DNA from 2 places in the Streptomyces sp. SID5464 genome. Region 2 is predicted to be linked to the other one. Evidence: riboswitches for the same ligand, from Rfam matches in the RefSeq annotation. Region 2 holds a riboswitch; the other holds the start of a gene.
What was found. Region 2 has a riboswitch for S-adenosylmethionine ahead of GTY47_RS19540 (aminotransferase class V-fold PLP-dependent enzyme). Riboswitches for the same ligand answer to the same signal wherever they lie in the genome.

Region 1: linked by a shared signal. The riboswitch ahead of thrC (threonine synthase) and the one ahead of GTY47_RS19540 (aminotransferase class V-fold PLP-dependent enzyme) in region 2 are both predicted to bind S-adenosylmethionine.

Annotation. Positions count from the first base shown of each region.
Region 1 covers NZ_WWIQ01000010.1:378,182-385,991, reverse strand. Annotated here, with positions in the region: gene GTY47_RS11790 (DUF3263 domain-containing protein) at 1-192, shown strand, start outside; gene otsB (trehalose-phosphatase) at 212-1,060, opposite strand; gene GTY47_RS11780 (trehalose-6-phosphate synthase) at 1,067-2,455, opposite strand; gene GTY47_RS11775 (glucosyl-3-phosphoglycerate synthase) at 2,529-3,473, opposite strand; SAM riboswitch class I at 3,629-3,784, shown strand; gene thrC (threonine synthase) at 3,803-5,089, shown strand; gene GTY47_RS11765 (ubiquitin-like small modifier protein 1) at 5,218-5,493, shown strand; gene GTY47_RS11760 (cold-shock protein) at 5,941-6,144, shown strand; gene groL (chaperonin GroEL) at 6,613-7,810, shown strand, end outside.
Region 2 covers NZ_WWIQ01000034.1:4,315-12,124, reverse strand. Annotated here, with positions in the region: gene GTY47_RS19550 (SLC13 family permease) at 1-1,069, shown strand, start outside; gene GTY47_RS19545 (glycerate kinase) at 1,080-2,297, shown strand; gene GTY47_RS19540 (aminotransferase class V-fold PLP-dependent enzyme) at 2,252-3,619, opposite strand; SAM riboswitch class IV at 3,747-3,863, opposite strand; gene trpD (anthranilate phosphoribosyltransferase) at 3,930-4,994, opposite strand; gene GTY47_RS19530 (cytochrome bc complex cytochrome b subunit) at 5,133-6,755, opposite strand; gene GTY47_RS19525 (Rieske 2Fe-2S domain-containing protein) at 6,752-7,810, opposite strand, start outside.

The DNA of each region.
Region 1 (7,810 bases), on a different contig from region 2:
GAACGCCGAGGCTTCTCCGGGCCCGGTGCGAAGGAGCGGGCCGTACGGGAGGAGCTGGGCCTCGCCCCCGTGCGCTACTACCAGCTCCTCAACGCCCTGCTGGACGACCCCCGCGCCCTGGCCCACGACCCGGTGACGGTGAACCGGCTGCGGCGGATACGGGAGACGCGCCGGGCGGAGCGTCAGGACTGAGTCAGGACCGCGTCAGGCCTCAGCCGATCCGGTCCGCCAGGTCGCGCAGCAGGCGTACGACGCCCTCCGGGCCGTCCACCACCACGTCCGCCCGCTCCCTCAGCTCGGTCACCTCGTCGCTGCCGCTGCACACCAGCAGGCCCGGGGTGCCGTCCGAGCGGAGCTTGTCGACGGCCGAGTAGGCGGGCAGGTCGCCCAGGTCGTCACCGGCGAAGAGGACCGACCCGGCGCCGATCTCCCGGGCGAACCCGGCCAGGGCGGCGCCCTTGTCCATGCCGGGCGGGCGGAGTTCGAGGACCATGCGGCCGGGCTCGACGATCAGGCCGTGGCGGCCGGCCAGGCCCGCGAGCGGTTCGCGCAGGGAGTCCAGCGTGGCCTGCGGGTCGGCGGCCCGGCGGGTGTGCACGGCCACGGACCGGCCCTTCTCCTCGATCCAGGTCCCCTGCGACGCGCCGAGCCGTTCGAGCAGCTCGGGCAGCTCGGCGCGGACCGCGGCGACGCCGGGATGCGGCTCGGGGGCGCTGACCTCACCGGTCCGGGCGTCCCAGCGCTCGGCGCCGTAGTGGCCGAGGACCACGAGGTGCTCCAGGCCCGGGACGTCCGCGAAGCCGCCGTTGCGCACGGCGACCTCGGCCGGCCGCCCGGTGATCACCGCCACGGCGGCCACCTTCGGCGCGAGCGCGGCCAGCGCGGGTACGGCCCCCGGATGGGCCCGGGCCTTCTCGGGGTCGGCCACGATCGGCGCGAGCGTCCCGTCGAAGTCGAGGCCGATCAACGCCGTACCCGGGCGGGTGAGGAGAGCGTCCAGACCCTCCTGCCCGGCTTTCGTGGCGGGTGCCGGCGTCGGGGAGTCCTGGGAACCGGTCATCGGTGATCAGCCCTTCAACGCGTCGAGCTGGTCCAGGAACCACTGCCCCGGCGGCAGCGCGGTCGCCGCCGCCGCCAGCCGCTTGCTGCGCTCGGCCCGCTCCTCCGGGCGCATCGACAGCGCCTCGTGCAGGGCCACCGCGGTGCCCGTGATGTCGTAGGGGTTCACCGTGATCGCGTCCTCGCCCAGCTCCTCGAACGCCCCGGCCTCCCGGGACAGCACCAGCGCGCAGCCCGCGTCGGAGACGACCGGGACCTCCTTGGCGACGAGGTTCATGCCGTCCCGGATGGGATTGACGAGCGCCACGTCGGCCAGCCGGTACGCGGCCAGGGAGCGGGCGAAGTCGTCCTTGAGGTGCAGGACGACCGGGGTCCAGCCCGGTGTGCCGTACTGCTCGTTGATCTCGTCCGCGAGCCGCCGCACCTCTGCCATGTACTCCCGGTACACCGCGAGGTCCTGCCGCGACGGATACGCGAAGGCCACGTGCACCACGCGCTCGCGCCACTCGGCGTGCGAGTCGAGGAGCCGGCGGTAGGCCAGCAGGCCGCGCACGATGTTCTTCGACAGCTCGGTGCGGTCGACCCGGACGATGGTGCGGCGGTCCTCGCCGATCTCCTCCCGGAGAGCGGCCATCCGCTCCTCGACGTCCGCCTCGTGCGACCGCTTCCGCAGGAAGTCCGCGTCGGCGCCCAGCCCGTGCACGCCGATCCGGGTGCTCCCGAGCCCGCCGGCGAACTGCTCGGCGCACGCGGTGAACGCGTCCGCCCAGCGCTGCGTGAGGAAGCCCAGCCGGTCCGCGCCGAGCATGCCGCGCAGCACCTGCCCGGCCACGTCGTCCGGCAGCATCCGGAAGTACTCGGGCGGCGCCCACGGCGTGTGCGAGAAGTGGCCGATCCTGAGGTCCGGCCGCAGCTCGCGGAGCATGCCCGGCACCAGCGTCAGGTGGTAGTCCTGCACCACCACCGCCGCACCCTGCGCCGCCTCCTCGGCCAGCGCCTCGGCGAACGCCCGGTTGTACGTCTCGTACGACGTCCACTGGCGCCGGAACTCGTCGTCGAAGACCGGCTCCAGGGGCGTCTGGTAGAGCATGTGGTGCACGAACCACAGCACCGAGTTGGCGATGCCGTTGTACGCGTCCGCGTGCACGTCGGCCGGGATGTCCAGCATCCGCACGCCGTCCTCGCCGACGCCCCGCCGGACGGCCTCCCGGTCGCCGTCGGACAGCGCCGAGCACACCCACAGGGCGTCCGCGTCCGAGCCGATCGCGGACAGCCCCGAGACCAGCCCGCCGCCGCCCCGCTTGGCGTTCAGCGAACCGTCCTCGCCCACCGCGTACGAGACCGGACCGCGGTTGGACGCCACCAGGACCTGTGCAGCACCGTACGTCGAAGCCATACGCCTCAACCTAGCCCGGCCCGGAAACGCTCAAACGTACGGCCCTGCCCCACCCGGCCGAAAACGACCCCGGTCAGGCCGCCCTACGCGCCTGGTACTCGGCGATCTCCACCATCGGCGGACGCTCCTCGGTGTCCACGGAGTACGTCCGCGGCTCGAAGCCGTCGCCGCCCCGCTCGAACTGCGTCAGGGACGGCCGGATCAGATGCCCGCGGGCCAGCCGCAGCTGGGCCGTGCGGTAGATCGCGGCGGCCATCCGGCCCAGCGCCTGCCCGTCCTGGTGCCGGTGCTTGCGCACCCCGACGTCCACCTGGGCGAGGGCGTCCAGGCCCACCAGGTGCAGCGCGTCGACCAGCATCCCGAGCTCGACGCCGTACCCGACGGGGAACGGCAGCTGCTCCAGCAGCGAGCGGCGGGCCGCGTACTCGCCGCCCAGCGGCTGCACGAAGCCGGCCAGCTGCGGCCAGTGCATGTTCAGCAGCGGGCGGGCCATCAGCTCCGTGACCCGGCCGCCCTGCCCGGCCGCACCGCCGAGCGGACGGTCGTACATGCCCTTCACCAGGGCGATGTCGGGGTCGGTGAGCAGCGGGCCCACGATCCCGGAGACGAAGTCGGACGAGAAGTCCCTCAGGTCCGCGTCGACGAAGCAGACGATGTCCCCGCGGGTGACGAGCAGCGACCGCCACAGCACCTCGCCCTTGCCGGGCACGGCCGGGATCCCCGGGAGGATCTCGTCGCGGTGCACCACCGTCGCGCCCGCGGCGGCGGCCACCTCCGACGTACGGTCGGTCGAGCCCGAGTCGACGACGACGAGCTCGTCGACGAGCGGCACCTGCCGCATCAGGTCGTGACGGATGACGGCGGCGATGTCACCGACCGTCTCCTCCTCGTTGAGCGCGGGCAGCACCACACTCACCGTCTGGCCCGAGCGCTGCTTGGCGGCCAGGATCTGGTGGAGCGGGCGATCGGTCGCTGACCAGGAACGGGTGCTCAGCCAGCGCTCGACTTCTTCCAGCACCGTGGCGGCTCCTCTGCGTACTCTCGGCGGGACGGACTGTGACCCATCTCGCGGTTCGGACGACTATCTCAACTGTCCTGGTCGTCGGTTACAGTCTTGAACAACGCGGATGACCATCGCATGTCCGGGGTCAGCCGTCGTTTACAACCACATACAGCTCATCCAGAGGGGCAGAGGGAAACGGCCCGATGAAGCCCCGGCAACCCTCCAGCCGATACTCGTAGGTCACTGTCGACCGCTCCGCGAGGCTCCCGGCTCGGGAAGGTGCCAAATCCGTCTCACGGCGAGATGCGTCGTGAGGAAGATGAGGAGAAAGGGCCTCGCCTCACATGGCTGTGCAGACTGTTGCAAGCACCACTGACTCCACCGTAGACCTCGGCCCCGCCGCCGCCCTGAGCTGCCGCGAGTGCGGCCACCGCGTACCCCTCGGCCCGGTCTTCGCGTGCGAGGAGTGTTTCGGCCCGCTGGAGATCGCCTACGACTTCTCGGCCTACGACACCGAGGAACTCCGCAAGCGGATCGAAGCGGGACCCGCGAACATCTGGCGCTACGCCCCGCTGCTGCCGGTCCCGGCCGACGTGGCGACCAAGCCGAACATCAACCCGGGCTGGACCAAGCTCGTCAAGGCCGACAACCTCGCGCGCGAGCTGGGGGTCGACGCCGGCAAGCTCTTCGTCAAGGACGACTCCGGCAACCCGACGCACTCCTTCAAGGACCGGGTCGTCGCCCAGGCCCTGGAGGCCGCCCGCGCCTTCGGCTTCACCACGCTGTCCTGCTCCTCCACCGGCAACCTCGCCGGCGCCGTGGGTGCCGCGGCGGCCCGCGCCGGCTTCCGCTCCTGCGTGTTCATCCCGCACGACCTGGAGCAGGGCAAGGTCGTCATGGCCGCGGTCTACGGCGGTGAGCTCGTCGGCATCCAGGGCAACTACGACGACGTGAACCGCTTCTGCTCCGAGCTGATCGGCGACCCGGCCGGCGAGGGCTGGGGCTTCGTCAACGTCAACCTGCGGCCGTACTACGCCGAGGGCTCCAAGACCCTGGCGTACGAGATCTGCGAGCAGCTGGGCTGGCAGCTGCCCGACCAGATCGTGGTGCCGATCGCCTCCGGCTCGCAGCTGACGAAGATCGACAAGGGTCTGCAGGAGCTGATCAAGCTCGGGCTGGTCGAGGACAAGCCGTACAAGATCTTCGGCGCGCAGGCCGAGGGCTGCTCGCCGGTGTCGACGGCGTTCAAGGCCGGGCACGACGTCGTACGCCCGCAGAAGCCGGACACGATCGCCAAGTCGCTGGCGATCGGCAACCCGGCGGACGGGCCGTACGTGCTGGACATCGCCCGGCGGACGGGCGGTTTCGTGGAGGACGTGACGGACGAGCAGGTCGTTGACGCGATCAAGCTGCTCGCCCGGACCGAGGGTGTCTTCGCGGAGACCGCGGGTGGGGTGACCGTGGGCGTGACCAGGAAGCTGATCGAGAACGGGGTGCTCGACCCCGCCAAGACCACCGTCGTTCTCAACACCGGGGATGGTCTCAAGACGCTGGATGCGGTGGCCGGGACCGGGCTCACCGCGACCATTCGGCCCAACCTGGAGTCGTTCCGGGAAGCCGGTCTGGTCTGACCATCGTTCGCTGCGGGCCGGTGGGGGCTGGTCGCGCCCACGCGGCGCAGCCGCACATCGACCCGGCCCCGCGCCCCTGGGGGCGCGCCCCCAGCCGTAGCTCAATCGAAACCGGAGGTCACATCCCGATGAGCGTCACCGTTCGCATCCCCACCATCCTGCGTACCTACACCGGCGGCCAGGCCGAGGTCGCCGCCGAGGGGGCGACCCTCGGCGAGGTCATCGCCGACCTGGAGAAGAACCACACCGGGATCGCCGCCCGGGTGCTGGACGACCAGGGCAAGCTGCGCCGGTTCGTCAACGTGTACGTCAACGACGACGACGTGCGGTTCGAGCAGGGTCTGGAGACGGCGACTCCGGACGGCGCCGGTGTGTCGATCATCCCCGCCGTCGCCGGTGGCTGAACCGGTCGACCGGCTTGATTGTTACCTTCGGTAACGGCGGTTACTGAGAGTTCAGCGAATTGCCCCCTCCGTGAGAGAAGCGGAGGGGGCAATTCTGTGTGATTGAGCGCGGTACAGTTGGGGAACACGGCGCCGATCCCCTGATCGGGAGCCCTGAATTCCTGCCGCACGCCCGACAAGATGTAGCCAAAGTGTGTGCGTCTTTCGCGGCTTTTGTTCCTTTTGTGTGGCCCGACTTGCCCTGAATTCAGGCGAATTCTCCCCACATTCCGGACCCTGCGCGTCCAGAATTCTCGTCCGATTGACCTGTTGCAGACGGCAGTTGGACAGATACATTCAGCCGCGGTCGACGCGTTCCGGCGCACGCCCCCAACCGTGGGGGGTGAGGTCTGACCCGGGTCCGCGAAGTGTGGATCTGTGCAAGGGCCAGTAATAGGGGAGTTAGGCATGGCTCAGGGCACCGTCAAGTGGTTCAACGCGGAGAAGGGGTACGGCTTCATCGCGGTCGACGGTGGTGCGGATGTTTTCGTCCACTACAGTGCGATCCAGATGGACGGCTACCGCACCCTGGAAGAGGGCCAGCGGGTCGAGTTCGAGATCTCGCAGGGCCAGAAGGGGCCGCAGGCCGACATGGTTCGCGTCTCTGCCTGAACGCGCACCACGACCAAGCGCAAGCGACCGGTCTTCTCTGAAGGGCCCGCACCCCCCGGGGTGCGGGCCCTTCGGCCTGCTCGGGGGTTGGCGGCCGGCGTGACGGGTGCGCCCGCCGGGCGACCGCCCGCGTCGTCGCTCTCGTCTCGCCGCGACGGGCCGGGGGCCAGGCTTTTCTCTGCTCGCCCGATCCGCCGCGGCGCTGCCCGTGGCCTGCGGGCCGAGCCGGATGCCCGCTGTTCGCCGGGGGCTGAGCACCCGCTCGAACCGTGGGAGTCGCTTGCACTCGCCATGCCCGAGTGCTAATCATTGCGTTAGCACTCTGAAGGTGAGAGTGACAACGTAAGGACCGGGTCGGTGAGGCCCGCAGGCCAGGTGGGGAAGGAACCACGAGGCCGGCGAGCCGTCCGTCGCGGGCGCGGGCGCGGTCCGAAGGAATCACCCCCAGTCCTGGAGGGACCACTTCACATGGCCAAGATCATCGCGTTCGACGAGGAGGCGCGGCGCGGCCTCGAGCGCGGCATGAACCAGCTCGCGGACGCCGTCAAGGTGACCCTCGGCCCCAAGGGCCGCAACGTCGTCCTCGAGAAGAAGTGGGGCGCCCCCACGATCACCAACGACGGTGTCTCCATCGCCAAGGAGATCGAGCTCGAGGACCCGTACGAGAAGATCGGCGCCGAGCTGGTCAAGGAAGTCGCCAAGAAGACGGACGACGTCGCCGGTGACGGTACGACCACCGCGACCGTTCTCGCCCAGGCCCTGGTCAAGGAAGGCCTGCGCAACGTAGCCGCCGGTGCCAACCCGATGGCCCTGAAGCGCGGTATCGAGCGCGCCGTCGAGGCCGTCTCCGCCGCCCTGCTGGAGCAGGCGAAGGACGTCGAGACCAAGGAGCAGATCGCCTCCACGGCCTCCATCTCCGCCGCCGACACCCAGATCGGCGAGCTCATCGCCGAGGCGATGGACAAGGTCGGCAAGGAAGGCGTCATCACCGTCGAGGAGTCCCAGACCTTCGGTCTGGAGCTGGAGCTCACCGAGGGTATGCGCTTCGACAAGGGCTACATCTCGGCGTACTTCGCCACCGACATGGAGCGTATGGAGGCCGTCCTCGACGACCCGTACATCCTGATCGCCAACTCCAAGATCTCCAACGTCAAGGACCTGCTCCCGCTCCTGGAGAAGGTCATGCAGTCGGGCAAGCCGCTGCTGATCATCGCCGAGGACGTCGAGGGCGAGGCCCTGTCGACGCTGGTCGTCAACAAGATCCGCGGCACCTTCAAGTCCGTCGCCGTCAAGGCTCCGGGCTTCGGTGACCGTCGCAAGGCGATGCTCCAGGACATCGGCATCCTCACCGGCGGCGAGGTGATCTCCGAGGAGGTCGGCCTCAAGCTGGAGAACGCCACGCTCGACCTCCTGGGCAAGGCCCGCAAGGTCGTCATCACCAAGGACGAGACCACCATCGTCGACGGTGCCGGCTCCGCCGACCAGGTCCAGGGCCGGGTCAACCAGATCCGCGCCGAGATCGAGAACAGCGACTCGGACTACGACCGCGAGAAGCTGCAGGAGCGCCTGGCGAAGCTCGCCGGCGGTGTCGCGGTCATCAAGGCCGGTGCCGCCACCGAGGTGGAGCTCAAGGAGCGCAAGCACCGCATCGAGGACGCCGTGCGCA
Region 2 (7,810 bases):
GCGCACCGTGCGGCAACTCGTGCACCTGACGACGGCCGCCCTGGTCGTCACGGCGTTCGCGGTCCCGGCCACCTCCGGCCGGGCGGCGCTCGCACTGCCGGTGTTCCTGGCCCTCGCCAAGGTCCTCGCCGACCGGAAACGACTGGTCGTGATGCTGGCGCTGCTGTTCCCGACGGTGATCCTGCTGTCGGCGGTGGCGACCCTGATCGGGGCGGGCGCGCATCTGATCACCGTGTCGGTGCTGTTCGAGGCGACCGGGGAGCACATCGGCTTCACCGAGTGGCTGCTGCTGGGCCTTCCACTGGCCGTGGTGTCGTCCCATCTGGCCGCCGAGCTGGTGCTGCTGACCATGACCCGCCGCGAGGACCGGCGCGGAGCCGTGCACATCACCGCCGAGCAGATCCAGCAGCACAGTGAGCAGGCGGTCGCCGGCCCCTGGACGTCGGCCGAGAAGCGCTGTGCCCTGCTGCTCGCCACGGTCGTGCTGCTGTGGTGCAGCGAGCCGCTGCACCGCCTGCCGCCCGCGATCGTGGCGCTGATCGGCGCGGTCGTGGCCTCCTCGCCCGCCCTGGGCACCGTACGCCTGAAGGACGCGCTGAAGACCGTCCCCTGGTCGCTGCTGCTGTTCATGGCGGCGACGATGGCGATGGGTGTCGCGCTCGCCGACTCCGGAGCGGCGAAGTGGCTGGTCTCCGGGCTGCCGACGAACGAGGCCCCGGTGGTGTTCCTGGCGATCGTGGTCGCCGTCAGCACGGCGGCCCACCTGGTCCTCCAGTCCCGCTCGGCCCGCTCCTCGGTCCTGGTCCCGCTCGTCGTGGCCGCCTCCGTCGGCGTCGGGGTCAACCCGGTCACCGCCGCGCTCGCCTCCACCGCCGCCGCCGGCTTCTGCCACACGCTGCCCGCCTCCGCCAAGCCGGTCACGCTCTTCTCGCAGCTCCCCGGCACCCCCACCTACGCCCCGCGCGACCTGCTGCGGCTGTCCGCCTTCCTGGCCCCCCTGACCGCCGCTCTCGTCCTGCTCTTCGCCGTCGCGGTGTGGCCGCTGCTCGGCGTGTCCGTCACCCGTTAAGGAGCCCTCCATGCTGAACCGTGTCGTCGTAGCCCCCAGCGGCTTCAAGGAGTCCCTGTCCGCGGAGGCCGCCGCCGACGCCATCGCGGCCGGCGTACGCCGTGTCCTGCCCGACGCCGAGCTCGACCTCGTCCCGCTGGTGGACGGCGGTGAGGGCACGGCCGTCGCCCTGGCCGCCGCGACCGCGGGCAAGGTCGTCACCGTGCCCGCGACCGGCCCGGTCGGGGAGACCATCGCCGCCCACTTCGCCCTCCTGGGCGACGGCGACACCTCCGTGGTGGAGATGGCGGCGGTCGCGGGTCTCTCCCTCGTCCCGCGCGACCTGCGCGACCCGGGCGCCACCACCACCTACGGCGTCGGCGAGCTGATCCGCTCCGCGCTCGACCGGGGCGTCCGGCGGATCCTCGTCGGCTGCGGCGACTCGGGCACCTCCGACGGCGGCGCGGGCGCGCTCCAGGCGCTCGGGGCCCGGCTGCTGGACGAACAGGGCGAGGAACTCCCCGTCGGCGGCCGGGAGCTGACCCGGCTGCACCGCGTCGACCCGAGGGGCCTGGACGCACGGCTGGCGGACGTGGAGCTGCTCGTCGCCTGCAACCCGTACAACGTGCTGTGCGGCGAACGGGGCGTGGCCCGGGTCTTCGGGCCGCAGAAGGGCGCGACGCCCGAGCAGGTCGAGCAGCTGTCGGCCGGACTGGAGAACTGGGCCTTCGTCCTCACCCGCGACGTCGCCGTCCCGGACACCAACCTCCGGTACGGTCCCGGAACCGGAGCCTCCGGCGGCCTGGGCGCCGGCCTCGCCGCCCTCGGCGCCCGCCTCCTCCCCCGCTTCGACGTGCTGCTGGACCACCTCGACCTGGACGCCCGGCTGGCCCGCGCCGATCTGGTCGTCACCGCCGAGGGCGCCCTGGACCACCAGACGCCGCGCGGCAAGGTGCCCGCCGAGGTGGCCCGCCGGGCCAAGCTCCACGGCCGCCCGGTCCTGGCCCTGGCCGGCACGCTCGGCGAGGGCGCGCACCAGGTGCCGGGCGTGGATGCCTGCCACGGCATCCTGCCCGCCCCGATGGAGCTGGCCGAGGCGCTGCTCCGCGCGAGCGAACTGCTCACCGACGCCACGGAACGCGCCCTGCGGATGATCGTCCTCGGTACGCGGCTACCCGTGGTCTCCGAGGCCTCCCAGGCCGTTCAGGCGGACCTGTCCGGCACGCAACGCCCGTCCTCCGTGCGGTAGTTCCACCGCGCCCCGTCCGTCACGAGCTCCTTCACGGCCCGCACGAACCGCTCCACGTGCTCGTCCGGCGTGCCCGCACCGAAGCTCACGCGGATGGCGTTGAGGGACTTCTCGCCGGGAGCCGCCTCCGGTGAACCGCACTCGCCCTGCGTCTGCGGGTCGTTGCCGAGCAGCGTGCGCACCAGCGGATGGGCGCAGAACAGCCCGTCCCGCACGCCGATGCCGTACTCGGCGGAGAGCGCGGCGGCGAAGTGCGAGCTGTTCCAGCCCTCGACGACGAAGGAGAGCACACCGACGCGCGGGGCGTCGTCCCCGAACAGGGACAGGAACCGCACCTGAGGGACGTCGGCGAGCCCGTCCCGCACCTTCCCCACCAGGTACTGCTCGCGGGCGACGAGGGTGTCGAAGCCCGCCTCCGTCAGCGCCTTGCAGGCGGAGGCCACGGCGTAGGCGCCGATGACGTTGGGCGATCCGGCCTCGTGACGGGCGGCGCTCTCGTGCCACTCGACGTCCACTCCCCCGTCCGTGCGCCGGGTGACCTTGCGGCTGGCGCCGCCGCCCGCGAGGTACGGGTCGGCCTCGCGCAGCCAGTCGGCCCGCCCGGCCAGCACGCCGGAGCCGAAGGGCGCGTACAGCTTGTGCCCGGAGAAGGCGACCCAGTCGACGTCGAGGTCCCGGGCGGACACGGGGTGGTGCGGGGCCAGCTGGGCGGCGTCGAGCACGATCCGGGCGCCGTGGGCGTGCGCTGCCGCCGCGAGTTCCCGAACGGGCCACAGCTCGCCGGTGACGTTCGAGGCGCCGGTGACGCAGACGAGGGCCGGCCCGTGGGGCTCGCGGTCGGCGAGGGCCCGCTTAAGGGTCTCGACGGCCTGGCGGGGGCTGCGCGGGGCGTCGAGGTACGTGACGCGGGCGTCGCGCCAGGGCAGCAGGGAGGCGTGGTGCTCGGTCTCGAAGACGAAGACCTGGCAGCCGGCCGGGAGCGCGGCGGCGAGGAGGTTGAGGGAGTCGGTGGTGGACCGGGTGAAGACGACCTGGTCGTCGTCCCGGCAGCCGAGGAACTCCGCGACCGTCCGGCGGGCGTTCTCGAACAGGTCGGTCGACAGCTGGGAGAGGTACCCGGCGCCGCGGTGGACGCTGCCGTAGTACGGCGCGTAGGCGGCGACGTCGTCCCAGACCCGCTGGAGCGCGGGGGCGCTGGCGGCGTAGTCGAGCGCGGCGTAGGTGACCTCGCCGCCGGTCACGAGCGGAACGGTGACATCCCGTCCCAGAACGGGCAGCGGTGCACAAATGGACGGGGCGGTGGCAACGGTGGAGACGGACATGGCTGACTCCCGTGAGAGACCTGGGGTGGAGAGAAAGAGGGTGTGCGGAGGCGGGGCTCTGCGGCCCTAGCGCATTCGCTTGCTCACGGAAGACTCCTCGACGACCAGGACCCCTGGTTTCGTGAGGGGTCCGCGCTTGCCGTAGACCTCGCTGCCTACGGCCTGGTCTTCACCCGGGGCACCCCGCCACGGACGGAGGGTTGCCGGACAGTCGGCCGGGGCCTCATGACTGTCACTCATGACCTGTGCAGGAACGTACGGGAATGATCGAGGTCCCGCAACCCGCGTCCGGATTGCGGGACACCCCGCGCTACGCGTTGCTCGCCGCCACCCACCGCTCCAGGGTCCGCTTGGCGGCCCCGGAGTCGATCGATGCGGCCGCCTTCGCCATGCCGGCGCGGATCTGCTCGGCGAGCGTCCCCGGGCCGGGTTCGAGGGCCACCAGGGCCGCCGCCGAGTTCAGCAGGACCGCGTCGCGGACCGGGCCCGTCTCGCCGTCCAGCAGACGGCGGGCGACCTCCGCGTTGTAGGAGGCGTCCGCCCCGCGCAGGGCCTCCACGGGGACGAGTTCGAGGCCCACGTCGCGCGGGTCGAAGGCCTCCTCGGTCACCTTGCCGTCGCGGACGACCCACACTCTGGACGTGGCGGTGGTGGTCAGTTCGTCGAGGCCGTCGTCACCCCGGAAGACCAGGGACGAGTGGCCGCGCTCGGCGAAGACGCCCGCGACGATCGGTGCCATGCGCGGGTCCGCGACACCGACGGCCTGGGCCCGCACCTTCGCGGGGTTGGTCAGCGGACCGAGGACGTTGAAGATCGTCCGGATGCCCAACTGGCCGCGTGCCGCGCCCGCGTGGCGCATCGCCGGGTGGAACTTCGCCGCGAAGCAGAAGGTGATCCCGGCCTCCTCGGCGACCTGGGCCACCCGGTGCGTCGGCAGCTCCAGATTGACGCCGAGCTTCTCCAGCACGTCCGACGCCCCGGACGCCGACGACGCCGCGCGGTTGCCGTGCTTGACGACCTTCGCACCGGTGCCGGCGATGACGATCGCCGACATCGTGGAGATGTTGACGGTCTTCGCCCCGTCGCCGCCCGTGCCGACGATGTCGACGGCCGGGCCCGGCACCTCGATCACGTTGGCGTGCTCGTACATGGCACGGACGAATCCGGCGATCTCCTCGACGGTCTCGCCCTTGGCCCGCAGCGCCACCACGAGTCCGGCGATCTGGGCGTCCGTCGCCTCGCCGCGCATGATCAGGTCCATCGCCCACGCGGTGTCGTCGGCGGTCAGGTCCCGGCGGTCCAGCAGACCGTTCAACAGCAGGGGCCAGGAGCGGCCCGCCGCGGTGTCGCCTCCAGCGGGGGTCACAGCGCTCATAAGCCGCTCCAGGGTCAGGCGTCCCGCACTACGGGACGAGAGTCTCAACGAGGTCCACCCTATCCAGCCACGGGACACGGCGAAGGGCCCCGTCCGAACACCGGACGGGGCCCTTCGCGTGGCGTGGCGAAGCAGTGATCAGTGGTGGCCGTGGCCGCTCGTGATCTCCCGGTACTCCTCGACGGTCGGCTTCGGGATCTGTGCTCCCTCGCCGTAGTAGGACTCGCTGAGCTTGGCGCGGAGCTTCTCGGAGCCCTTCACCTTGCGCTCGACACCGTTCTCGTCCACCGTCGGACCGATCTCGACCGGCTGGTACTGCTCGTGTGCCGTGAGCGTGTACATCTGCTCCTGGCTGAGCGGCTCGTGCACCTCGATGAACTCACCGTGCGGCAGGCGCTTGATGATGCCCGACTCGCGGCCGTGCAGCACCTTCTCCTTGTCCCGGCGCTGGAGGCCGAGGCAGATGCGCTTGGTGATGATGAACGCGATGGCCGGCCCGGCGAAGAACCCGATCCGGACGAACCAGGTGACCGCGTTGATCGACAGGTGGAAGTGGGTGGCGACGATGTCGTTGCCACCGCCGATCAGCATGATCATGTAGCCGGTGACCCACGCGACACCGAAGGCGGTGCGCGTCGGGGCGTTGCGCGGCCGGTCCAGGATGTGGTGCTCGCGCTTGTCCCCGGTGACCCACGACTCGATGAACGGGTAGAGGGCGATGATCCCGAGGAACAGGCCGAAGAGGACCAGCGGGATGAACACGCCGAGGACGAGCGTGTGACCCCAGAAGTTGATCTCCCAGCCCGGCATCGCCCGGACCAGACCCTCGGCGAAGCCCATGTACCAGTCGGGCTGTGCTCCGGTCGACACCTGGTCGGGCCGGTAGGGGCCCAGGACCCAGATCGGGTTGACGGTCGCGATGCCGGCGAGGGCCGCGATGACACCGAAGACCAGGAAGAAGAAGCCCCCGGCCTTGGCCATGTAGACCGGCAGCAGCGGCATGCCGACGACGTTCTTGTTGGTCCGGCCGGGACCCGCGAACTGCGTGTGCTTGTGGTAGAAGACCAGGATCAGGTGACCGACCACGAGCCCGAGCATGATGCCCGGCAGCAGCAGGATGTGGATCGAGTAGAACCGGGCGACGAAGTCGGTGCCCGGGAACTCCCCGCCGAACAGGAACATCGAGATGTACGTGCCGACGATCGGCACGGACAGGATCGCGCCCTGCGTGAAGCGGACACCGGTGCCGGAGAGCAGGTCGTCCGGGAGCGAGTAGCCGGTGAAACCGGTGAACATGCCCAGGACGAACAGCAGGAAGCCGAACAGCCAGTTGATCTCGCGCGGCTTGCGGAACGCGCCGGTGAAGAAGACGCGCATCATGTGCACGAACATGCCGGCGAGGAAGATGATCGCCGCCCAGTGGTGGATCTGCCGGATGAGCAGACCGCCGCGCACGTCGAAGCTGATGTCCAGCGTGGAGGCGAACGCCTCCGACATCAGCTGCCCCTGGAGCGGGACGTAACTGCCGTGGTACTCCACCTCGTTCATCGACGGGTGGAAGAACAGCGTCAGGTACACACCCGTGAGGATGATGATGATGAAGCTGTAGAGGCAGATCTCACCCAGCATGAAGGACCAGTGGTCCGGGAAGATCTTGCGCATGTTGGCCTTGGCCAGGGAGTAGATCCCCAGGCGGCCGTCGGCCCAGTCGGCGACCCGCTCTCCGGCGGGCGCCTTGCGGCGTGTCTGTGCAGTGCTCATCCGCGCTCCCAGAAAGCAGGGCCGACGGGCTCTTCGAAGTCGCCGAGCGCCTCGAGGTAGCCCTCGTCGTTCACGCCGATGCGGAGCTGCGGCAGGGCGTGACCAGCGGGACCGAAGATCACTCGGGCACCGTCGGAGAGGTCGAAGGTGGACTGGTGGCAGGGGCAGAGCACGTGGTGCGTCTGCTGCTCGTACAGGGAGATCGGGCAACCGACGTGGGTGCAGATCTTCGAGTACGCGACGATGCCCTCGTGCGACCACTCGAGCTCGCGCTTGTCCTTGATGTTCTCCGGCTGGATCCGGACGATCATCAGGGCGGCCTTGGCGATCTCGTTCTGGAACTCGTGGTCGTGCTCCTCCAGGCCCTCGGGCTTGGCGAAGGTCAGCGAGCCGACCGCGACGTCCGACGGACGCAGCGGCTCGTTCGTGTTCATGTTGACGAGCAGCTTGCCCTTGGACCAGAGCGTGTGACGCAGCTTGTCCTCGGGCAGCGGGCCGAGGTCGCGCAGCAGCACGACACCGGAGAGCGGCACCAGCGTGAGCGCGCCGAACATGGTGTTGCGGATCAGCTTGCGGCGGCCGAGCGCGGACTCCTTGGCGCCCTGCTTGAAGTCCGCGAAGACCTTCTCGCGAACCTCGGGCTCCGCCTCGATCGGGTGCCGCTCGTCGGCGATCTCCACGTCCGACATCAGGGTGCGGGCCCAGTGGACCGCGCCCGCGCCGATGCAGAACAGCGCGATGCCGAGGGTCAGACCCAGCGCGAAGTTCAGCGCGCTGATGTGACCCAGCGGGAAGATGTAGACCGACTTGTCGACCGGGATCGCCACGAACGCGGCGATGAAGGCGATGGTGGCCAGCATCGACACCGTGAACAGCAGGGCGACCGAGCGCTCGGACCGCTTGGCGGCCCGCTCGTCGACGTCCTGGATCCGGTGCTCGTGGGGGGGCAGGCCCGGGTCGGCGAACGGGTGCTTCTCGTCCGCGGCGCTCAGCGCGCCGTGCCCGTGCTCGTCAAGTCCTGCGGACTGCTCGGACTGCTCAGCAGGCAGGTTCTC